DNA from 2 places in the Pseudoalteromonas simplex genome. Region 2 is predicted to be linked to the other one. Evidence: predicted binding sites of a transcription regulator. Region 2 holds the regulator's gene; the other holds the start of a gene.

Region 1 (5,684 bases), on a different contig from region 2:
GGGGCCGTTTATGTGGTCTTACATGTTTACTTCCACACGGCTACGAAGGTCAAGGTCCTGAGCATAGCTCGGCACGTTTAGAGCGTTTCTTACAGTTGTGTGCTGATCACAATATGCAAGTATGTGTTCCTTCAACACCAGCGCAAGTTTATGCAATGCTTCGTCGTCAATCAGTACGTCCACTTCGTCGTCCATTGATTGTTATGACGCCTAAGTCGCTACTTCGTCACCCGTTGGCAACATCTTCACTTGAAGAGTTATCTGAAGGTGTGTTCCATAATATGATCGATGAAATCGATGATATTGCAGCAGATAAAGTAGAACGCGTTGTATTCTGTAGCGGTAAAGTTTACTACGAGCTACTACAAGAGCGTCGTAAGCAAGAATTAAATAACATTGCTATTGTTCGTGTAGAACAATTATATCCATTCCCACACGCTGAGATGGATACAATCATGCAGCGTTACCAACACGTTAAAGATTTTGTTTGGTGTCAAGAAGAGCCACAAAACCAAGGTGCATGGTATTGTTCTCAACACCACTTTGTTGATGCAATCCCAGCCGGTGCTAAATTAACTTACGCAGGTCGTAAAGCATCAGCATCACCAGCGTGTGGTTACATGTCAGTGCATAATAAAGAACAACAAGCGCTCGTTGCAGATGCGCTTACTATTGAAAAGAAAGGATAAGCAATGAGCACAGAAATTAAAGTTCCTGTACTTCCTGAGTCGGTTGCTGATGCTACTGTTGCAACATGGCACGTAAGTGTTGGCGACAAAGTAAGCCGCGACCAAAACTTAGTAGATATTGAAACAGATAAAGTTGTTTTAGAAGTTGTTGCACCAAATGACGGTGTAATCACTGAAATTTCACAAGAAGAAGGTGCAACGGTACTTGGCGAACAAGTAATTGCATTACTTGGTGATGCAGATGCTGCACCAGCAAGTGACGACTCTGCACCAGCTCAATCAGAAGACGCGCCAGCGGCGCAATCAGCACCAGCATCAGAAGGTAAAGAAGTGGACATTAAAGTACCTGTACTTCCAGAATCAGTCGCAGACGCGACAATTGCTACTTGGCACGTTCAACCAGGTGAAGCGGTAACACGCGACCAAAACCTTGTTGACATCGAAACTGATAAAGTTGTTCTTGAAGTTGTTGCTCAAGAAGACGGTATCATGGGTGAGCACATTCACGCTGAAGGCGAAACAGTACTTGGTGAGCAAGTAATTGGTACAGTTAAAGCGGGTGCAGCACCGGCAGCAGCAGCTCCTAAAGCTGAAGCAGCACCAGCAAGCGAATCAAATGACAGCTCTGACGTATTAACACCGTCAGTTCGTCGTTTAATCGCTGAGAAAGGTCTTGATGCATCAAAAATCAAAGGTACTGGCAAAAATGGCCGTGTAACTAAAGAAGATGTTGATACATTCTTAAAAGCACCGGCAGCAGCGCCTAAAGCAGAAGCAGCAGCGCCAGCAGCACCTATGGGTGACCGTACGCAAAAACGTGTTCCTATGACTCGTTTACGTAAAACAATCGCTAATCGTCTTCTTGAAGCGAAAAACTCAACTGCAATGTTAACGACTTTCAACGAAGTTAACATGAAGCCAATTATGGATCTTCGTAAGCAGTACCAAGAAGTATTCGAAAAGCGTCACGGTATCCGTTTAGGTTTCATGTCTTTCTACGTGAAAGCAGTAACTGAAGCACTTAAGCGTTTCCCTGAAGTAAATGCGTCTATCGACGGTGATGATATTGTTTATCACAACTACTTCGACATCAGCATCGCGGTTTCTACACCACGTGGTCTTGTTACTCCAGTTCTTAAAGACTGTGACAAGCTATCAGTTGCTGAAATCGAAAAAGGTATCCGTGAGCTAGCGCTTAAAGGTCGTGACGGTAAATTATCAATTGATGATATGACAGGTGGTAACTTCACTATCACTAACGGTGGTGTATTCGGTTCATTACTATCTACACCAATCATCAACTTACCACAGTCTTCAATCTTAGGTATGCACAAAATCCAAGAGCGTCCTATGGCTGTAAATGGTAAAGTTGAAATCTTACCAATGATGTACTTAGCGTTATCTTATGATCACCGCCAAATCGATGGTAAAGAATCAGTAGGTTTCTTAGTAACAATTAAAGAGTTACTTGAAGATCCGACTCGTTTACTACTAGATGTTTAATCTGGTTGTATGAAAACTAAGCTGTGAACCTCGTTCACAGCTTTTTTTTTGCGCCTTTGGTCTAACTGGGGTTTTCATGTGGAGCCTTGGGATTTATACTAAGTGCGCAATTTGGGATAGCTGTTTATTTTGCATAAATATTCAGCTCTTTTAGTATAAAAAATTGGATAAAGCATCATGAATTTGCATGAGTATCAGGCAAAACAACTTTTTGCCGAATATGGTTTACCAGTTTCTCAAGGTTTCGCTTGCGATACACCTGAAGAAGCTGCAGCAGCTGCTGAGAAAATCGGCGGTGATATGTGGGTTGTTAAAACACAGGTTCACGCAGGTGGCCGTGGTAAAGCTGGTGGTGTTAAGCTAGTTAAAACAATCGACGAAGTTAAAGAGTTCGCTGCGAACTGGTTAGGTAAAAACTTAGTTACTTACCAAACAGACGAAAATGGTCAGCCAGTAGCTAAAATCCTTGTTGAAAGCTGCACTGACATCGCTAACGAATTATACCTTGGCGCTGTAGTAGATCGTGCTTCTCGTAAAGTTGTTTTCATGGCATCTACTGAAGGTGGTGTTGAAATCGAGCAAGTTGCAGAAGAAACTCCAGAATTAATTCACAAAGCTGAGATCGATCCACTAGTTGGTCCTCAAGCTTACCAAGCTCGTGAATTAGGTTTCAAACTAGGTTTAAACCCTACTCAAATGAAACAGTTCGTTAAGATCTTCATGGGTCTTGCAAACATGTTCAACGATTTCGATTTCGCATTATTAGAAATCAACCCGCTAGTAATCACAGACGAAGGTAACCTTCACTGTCTAGACGGTAAAATCGGTGTAGATGGTAACGCGCTTTACCGTCAACCTAAAATCCGTGAAATGCACGATCCTTCACAAGAAGACGCGCGTGAAGCTCACGCTGCAAGCTTCGAGCTTAACTACGTTGCACTAGACGGTAACGTTGGTTGTATGGTTAACGGTGCAGGCCTAGCGATGGGTACTATGGACATCGTAAACCTACACGGTGGCAAGCCAGCTAACTTCCTAGATGTTGGTGGCGGCGCAACTAAAGAGCGTGTATCTGAAGCATTCAAGATCATCTTATCTGACGACAACGTTAAAGCTGTTTTAGTTAACATCTTTGGTGGTATCGTTCGTTGTGACATGATCGCAGAAGGTATCATCGGTGCAGTTAAAGAAGTAGGTGTAAATGTTCCTGTAGTAGTACGTTTAGAAGGTACTAACGCTGAACTTGGTCGTGAAGTACTAGCTAGTTCTGACCTTAACATCATCGCTGCTGAATCACTAACAGACGCAGCTGAAAAAGTTGTTGCTGCTGCGGAGGGCAAATAATGTCTGTATTAATCAATAAAGATACAAAAGTTATCTGTCAAGGTTTCACAGGTGGCCAAGGTACTTTCCACTCTGAGCAAGCGCTTGAGTACGGTACGCAAATGGTTGGTGGTGTAAGCCCAGGTAAAGGCGGTCAAACGCACCTTGGTCTTCCAGTATTCAACACAGTACGTGACGCTGTTGAAGCAACTGGCGCAACTGCATCAGTTATCTATGTACCAGCACCTTTCTGTAAAGATGCAATCTTAGAAGCTATCGATGCTGGCATCGAGCTAATCGTTTGTATCACTGAAGGTATCCCAACACTAGACATGGTTGACGTTAAAGTTAAGCTTGATGAAACTGGTGTTCGTATGATCGGTCCTAACTGCCCAGGTGTTATCACTCCGGGTGAAACTAAGATCGGTATCATGCCTGGTCACATCCACAAGCCTGGTAAAGTAGGTATCGTATCACGTTCTGGTACTCTTACTTATGAAGCGGTTAAGCAAACTACTGACGCTGGTTTCGGCCAATCAACATGTGTTGGTATCGGTGGTGACCCAATCCCTGGCACTAACTTCATCGACGTTTTAGAAATGTTCGAAAAAGACGAGCAAACTGAAGCTATCGTTATGATCGGTGAAATCGGTGGTACTGCAGAAGAAGAAGCTGCAGAATACATCAAGCACAACGTGACTAAACCTGTTGTTTCTTACATTGCTGGTGTTACTGCACCTGCAGGTAAGCGTATGGGTCACGCTGGTGCAATCATCGCAGGTGGTAAAGGTACTGCTGATGAGAAATTTGCTGCATTAGAAGCTGCTGGCGTAAAAACTGTACGTTCATTAGCTGATATCGGTAATGCACTTAAAGAGAAAACAGGCTGGTAATCAGTTCTAATCTCTTAAAAAAGGCTCGCTTATGCGGGCCTTTTTTGTATTTATCCCTTTCTTATAACTCGCACGAAAATTCCGCCTATAAATTAAGAATAATAATGCTTTATTTGTGAATATAAATTCCATACACTTGTGGCTTGTATATCTGTTTTTATTAAAACATTCGACTTTAATAAGGTAAATATTACGTGCGTACCACAGAATTGGTAGATGGATTTCGCCAGTCAACTCCATACGTTAATGCTCACCGCGGTAAAACATTCGTTGTTATGCTTGGCGGAGAGGCGATCGATCAGTCTGGTTGTCGCAGCATCATCAACGATGTCGCGTTATTAACTAGTCTTGGTATTAAGATTGTTTTAGTGTTTGGTGCTCGCCCACAGTTTAACGCAGCGCTTGAACAAGTTGGCATAACTAGTCAGTTTCATAATGAGATACGGGTAACTGATAACGCAACATTTGATGTAATTAAAAAAGTTGCGGGTGCAATGCAGTTCGATATAACCGCGCGTTTATCTACGTCTTTAAGTAGTACACCTATGTCTGGCTCATTTTTAAATGTTGTGAGTGGTAATTTTGTTATTGCTCAGCCTTTAGGTGTTGATGAAGGTGTTGACTATCATCATTCAGGTAGAGTGAGACGTATCGATGTTGCGGGTATTCGCCACCAGTTAGATAACAACGGAATTGTTCTGCTTGGGCCAATAGCGGCGTCTGTTACAGGTGAAAGCTTTAACTTAACAGCTGAAGAAATTGCTACGCAAGTAGCTCTCAAACTACGCGCCGATAAAATGCTTGGCTTTTGTAAAGAAGCCGGTATTTTGGATGAAAATGGTGAAGCAATTGCAGAGCTAATGCCAAATGAAGCTGAGCAGCTACTAGTAAACTATCGTAAGCAACCAGATTCATGTTTAAGTGCTACTGTATTCTTACAAGCTGCAATTGATGCTTGTCGAGGTGGCGTACATCGTTGCCATCTTGTTAGTTACAAAGAGGATGGCGCATTACTTCAAGAGTTATTCTCTTTAGATGGTATTGGTACACAAATCGCACCACAAAGCTCTGAGCAATTACGAAGTGCAAGTATTGCTGATATTACCGGTATCATTAACCTTATTAGACCCCTTGAACAACAAGGCTATTTAGTGCGCCGTTCTCGTGAACAGCTAGAAATCGAAATTGAACAATTTACAGTTATTGAGCGTGATGGGCTAATCATTGCCTGTGCGGCTTTGTATCCGTTTGCTGATGAACAAGTAGGGGAGTTTGC
Region 2 (5,684 bases):
GTCGTAAACGGGTAATCTGCCACTTTTGGTTTAGCTGCAGAAACACTGCGGATAAACGTTGATTTACCAGCATTTGGTAAACCAAGTAAGCCAACATCTGCAAGTAGCATTAGCTCTAGACGTAAGCTGCGAACTTCACCAGGTGTACCTAGTGTTTTTTGACGTGGAGCGCGGTTTGTACTTGATTTAAAACGTGCATTCCCCAAGCCATGGAAACCACCTTTTGCAACAACAACCTTTTGACCATGCTTGGTCAAATCACCTAATGACTCTTCAGTATCAACATCAATGATACGTGTACCAACAGGCACTTTAAGCGTTAAATCAGCGCCTTTTTTACCAGTCATGTTACGGCTTTGACCATTTGTGCCGCGCTCTGCTTTATGAAAACGCTCAAATTGGTAATCAATTAACGTATTTAAGTTTTCATCGGCTTGTAGATAAACGCTGCCGCCATCGCCGCCGTCGCCGCCATCAGGACCGCCATCTGGTACATATTTTTCACGTCGGAAAGATACGACACCGCTGCCGCCATCACCCGCGTCACAACGAATTTCTACTTCATCTACAAACTTCATGATTACTCACTTTAAGATTGGCTTGTTAATAACTCTATTATATACCTAAGTGCCCTATTCAGCACCCAATGCCAAGGCGCTTAGGTATATATTTATACGCACTATTATGTGCCTTAAAACAAAAAACCCCGCAAAGGCGGGGTTTTTCAAATATCGAGATGATTACTCAGCTACGATATTTACGTATTTACGGTTTAAAGGACCTTTCTGTTCGAATTGAACTTTACCATCTGCTTTTGCGAAGATAGTGTGGTCTTTACCGATACCTACGTTTGCGCCAGCGTGGAAACGAGTACCACGTTGACGAACAATGATGCTACCCGCTAGAACTGATTCGCCACCAAAACGCTTAACACCTAGGCGTTTGCTTTCTGAATCGCGACCGTTACGAGTACTACCAGCTGCTTTTTTATGTGCCATTTCTCAGTACCTCTAATTAAGCGCTAATGCCAGTGATTTTAACTTCAGTGAACCATTGACGATGGCCCATTTGCTTACGAGAATGCTTACGACGTCTAAATTTAACAATCTTAACTTTCTCACCGCGACCGTGTGAAACAACCTCAGCTGTTACTTTACCACCGTTTACGAACGGTACACCGATCTCGATTTTCTCACCATCAGCAACTAAAAGTACTGAATCAAATTCAACTGCTGCACCAGTTTCAACGTCTAATTTCTCAAGACGAATTGTTTGACCTTCAGTCACACGGTGCTGTTTACCACCACTTTGGAAAACCGCGTACATAATTAACTCCGTCTGTGCGCCCTCAAATCGACGCAACTAAAATATTCTTCAATAGGGCGCGAAGTTTACGCTAATGTGCAAAAACTAGCAAGCCTCTTTTTCGATAAAATGAATAAAAAATAGCTGCATTGAGAGCAATTCAATATTTTTCCCTATTCTATCCTAAAAACACCACATGCCAAGCGGTTTTTACGATCTCATGACAATTAAATTACGCTAATAATACGCACCTTTAAAATTCAAAAAGCTGATCACTTATTAATCAAGCTTATAAATTTATCTTGGCAAAATTGATCTCAAATAAAAAACTTTACAGTGTTTTTTTACTGAATCATCACAAAATATCGAGCAAGCGCTTTTTTTGTTGTACAATCAGCCCCGTATACCCATAAATATTGGCTCGGAGATCAATGGATATAAAAGCTATCCAGACGTTAATCGAAAATGAAATGGATGACGTCAATCAACTTATACATGCCCAAATGCGCTCAGATGTCGCATTGGTTAACCAACTCGGTTTATACATAGTAAACAGTGGAGGTAAACGCGTTCGTCCTATGTTGGCCATTTTAGCGGCAAAAGCACTTGGTTATGAGGGCAAAGACCATATTACGCTTGCCACTATCATCGAATTTATTCATACCGCCACTTTATTGCATGACGACGTTGTCGACGAGTCACATTTGCGCCGTGGTACGCCTACAGCCAACGCAGAGTTTGGTAATGCAGCTAGCGTTTTGGTCGGTGACTTTATCTATACACGTTCATTTCAGCTTATGGTTGGCCTAGGTAAAATGCCAATCATGCAAATTTTAGCGGATGCAACCAATGTCATCGCTGAAGGTGAAGTATTACAGCTAATGAACTGTAATGACCCTGACACCACAGAACAAAGCTATATGCAGGTTATTTACAGCAAAACGGCAAAATTGTTCGAAGCTGCAACCGGCCTTGCTGCAATTATTACCGAGCAAGACAAACAAACCCTTGAAGCATTAAACTTATACGGAATGCATCTTGGCACTGCATTCCAATTAGTGGATGATGTACTTGATTACAACGCTGATGCCGAGCAACTTGGTAAAAACATTGGCGATGATTTAGCTGAAGGTAAACCTACCCTACCGCTTATCTACGCAATGCAAAAAGGCACACCAGAGCAAGTTAAGCTAGTACGTGAAGCAATTGAGCTTGGTAATGGTATGGACCATTTAGAAAGCATTCTAGCGGCATTAGCTGACACTAAAGCCCTTGAGTTTGCAATGCAAAGAGCTGAGCAAGAAGCTGACAAAGCAATTGCTTGTATTGCGTTCTTACCAGATACACCGTACAAACAAGCCTTAGAGAGTTTGGCCCGTATCGCCGTTGCCCGCGATCACTAAACACTATTTATTCGAGCCATTAAAAAAGCCTGCATTTGCAGGCTTTTTTGTTTTCGGCGATTTAAAAAATCGCCTATCATCTGTCGGGAATTAACCGTTGATGAAATCAACACCTTCTTGGATGTCTTTGTTAAGTGTAGCTAGCATGTCGTTTTTAGCTTGCTCTTCGAATGCACTTAACTCACCGTAAGAAAGGATTTCTTCAACGCCGTTTTTACCTAGACGAACTGGGTGTGCGAAGTATGCTGCGTCACCGTTTTCAACTGCAACGTATGCGTAATCAACTACTTCTTCACCTTGTAAGCCTTTAACTAAAGACATACAGAAGCGTGCTGCTGCAGCACCCATAGAAAGAGTCGCTGAACCGCCACCCGCTTTAGCGTTAACAACTTCAGTACCTGCGTTTTGGATACGTGGAGTTAATGCCGCAACTTCTTCGTCAGTGAAAGTAACACCTTCAACTTGAGATAGAAGAGGAAGGATTGTCGTACCTGAGTGACCGCCGATCACTGGAACTTTAACGTCAGTTGCGCTTAAACCTTTAAGTTCAGCAACAAATGCTTCTGAACGGATCACGTCAAGCGTTGTGATACCGAATACACGGCCTGCATCGTAAGTACCCGCTTTTTTGAATACTTCAGCAACGATTGGCACAGTGCCGTTTACTGGGTTAGTGATGATACCTACTAACGCTTTAGGACAGTTTTTAACGATGCCTTCAGCTAATGTTTTGATGATACCTGCGTTTACGTTGAAAAGGTCCGCACGGTCCATGCCTGGCTTACGTGGCATACCCGCTGGGATAAGAACGATATCACAACCAGCTAATGCTGCGTCTAAGCTGTCAGCACCAAAACCTTCAACTTTAACGTCTGTTGGGATGTGAGAAAGATCAACCGCTACACCAGGAACAACAGGGGCAACATCGTATAACGATAATTCAGAACCTGCAGGTAAACTTGTTTTTAATAATAAAGACAATGCTTGGCCGATACCGCCAGCTGCGCCTAAAACAGCAACTTTCATTGGAATTCTCCGTAATTTGAGGTAGGAAATATTTGTGGCCCTAAAGATAATGAAATTAGCGACTAAAAACAAATTTATCCTGCTTATTTCGCGTATAATTTCGACCATAGTTGTAAACTTGGCTGTAAAGACACTGCATTTTGGACGACTTTGTAAACTAATACTGCATAAATATGCAGAGTTGTGTAGAATTACCCTACATTTTATGAATAAAGAAACGGCAACATGCAACCACAAGACAAACAAGAAGCACTGATCAAAGCGTTTAAAGCGCTATTAAAAGAAGAAAACTTCGGTTCACAAGGTGAGATTGTCGAAGCATTAAAAGAGCAAGGCTTTGATAATATTAGTCAAAGTAAAGTATCTCGCATGTTAAGCAAATTTGGTGCGGTACGTACTCGTAATGCAAAACAAGAAATGGTTTATTGCTTACCGGCTGAAATGGGTGTGCCAACAGCGAAAAGCCCACTGCGTCAGCTTGTTATTGATATTATGCATAACGAAATGATGATCATTATTCGCACCAGTCCAGGCGCAGCACAATTAATTGCTCGTTTACTTGATTCACTCGGTAAAGCAGATGGCGTACTAGGCACTATTGCAGGCGACGACACTATTTTTATCGCCCCTGCGAAGATTTCTGAAATCGATGTGACGCTTGATCGCGTACGCACTTTATTCGATACCGTTTAAAGCTGCTTTAAGAAGTTTACTGACGGGGCGAAAAACGCAGATCCCATATCGGCTTGAGTAAAATCGAGCCAATGATCATAGCAATCGCCCTGCCCCAAGCGACTCTTTAATACCTGCTCAAACGCATCCCCTTGCGCCGCACACGAAACCATTAAAATTCCCTGCTTATGCACATCACCAAATGGCATGCTTTGGTTTAGCAAGAGAGGCTGGCCATGCTCATCTTTTAATTCACTACGAACCGCATGACTGGTTTCTACAGCAGGCACAATCAAGGTGTTATCTAGACGCGTGCGCCCCATGATTTGCTCTTGCTCTGATAACGATAAGTGCTGCCAGACACTCAAATCATGCACAAAGCGCTGAACATGAATATAGCTGCCTTGGTCTTCAAAGTGACCCGGTTTGTCGATAAGTGCTGTACTACGCTTTTGACGGCCATGAGGTGTATCGCCTGCATAAATAAAGCCGTTAAAATCACGTCCATCTAAAAACCGAAAATTACGGACCTGCTCCACCAGCTCAACATCCGGTGTTAATAATTTTAGGATTTGCAGGGCAAATAGATGGTTTACATCTTCACGGTCTGAGCGAATTTGTACAAACAAATCAAATGGCTGGGCACTCATCACATGCTCACTGTGAGTTACATTCGGAAAGCTTTGCAATTGACTAGGAATAAACTCGGGCAAGATATGCGGCCAATACTGAGCACCAAGGGCAACCACGCACGATAGCATGGCTTCTGAGAACTGATCAGCAAACTCATCTTGAATGACGCTAACGCGTTTTAGTTTTTTACGTAATGACTCATCGTGGCCATCGTAAACATTAAAAAACAGGTGCAAACCATGTAAGTTTGCTTCAGCACAAATCCCAGATTGCGCTTGCGCCATAGTGAATCCTTAGCTTCTCGTTATTTGCACAAAGCCAAGGATTCAAGATTGTTATTTATTACTAATCATGAAAAAAATTGACTGTGTGCGGCATTATTTTTATTTTTACAGGTTGCTCAACAGCTAACACGCGGTCTTGCTCTGCAGCAACTTCACACTCTTGCCCTGCAATATTAATTCGATATACATAACGCGTACCGATAAAGCGCCTGTGCAAAATAGTTAAACTGTTTGCGTCACTGTGCGCAGCTTCACACAACTGAATATGGTGCGGTCTTATATACACTTGACCTTGCTGACAATCTGCATTGTTCGGTGTCAATGAGTGAACCACACCAAACGCCGTTTCGTATTCAGTTGG

What was found. The regulator ArgR, encoded in region 2, controls arginine synthesis, uptake and breakdown. The targets are predictions, from matches to a motif close to ANTGAATANNTATTCANT.
Region 1: argA (amino-acid N-acetyltransferase) is a predicted target of ArgR. The motif match lies at 4,523-4,540, and genes of this name have one in related genera.

What each region holds. Positions count from the first base shown of each region.
Region 1 covers NZ_JADILN010000002.1:207,702-213,385, reverse strand. The annotation lists gene IRQ78_RS04890 (2-oxoglutarate dehydrogenase E1 component) at 1-689, shown strand, start outside; gene odhB (2-oxoglutarate dehydrogenase complex dihydrolipoyllysine-residue succinyltransferase) at 693-2,192, shown strand; gene sucC (ADP-forming succinate--CoA ligase subunit beta) at 2,370-3,536, shown strand; gene sucD (succinate--CoA ligase subunit alpha) at 3,536-4,408, shown strand; gene argA (amino-acid N-acetyltransferase) at 4,603-5,684, shown strand, end outside.
Region 2 covers NZ_JADILN010000003.1:354,107-359,790, forward strand. The annotation lists gene cgtA (Obg family GTPase CgtA) at 1-578, opposite strand, end outside; gene rpmA (50S ribosomal protein L27) at 741-998, opposite strand; gene rplU (50S ribosomal protein L21) at 1,015-1,326, opposite strand; gene ispB (octaprenyl diphosphate synthase) at 1,737-2,708, shown strand; gene mdh (malate dehydrogenase) at 2,799-3,734, opposite strand; gene argR (transcriptional regulator ArgR) at 3,960-4,427, shown strand; gene IRQ78_RS09130 (Dyp-type peroxidase) at 4,424-5,323, opposite strand; gene IRQ78_RS09135 (ABC transporter ATP-binding protein) at 5,385-5,684, opposite strand, start outside.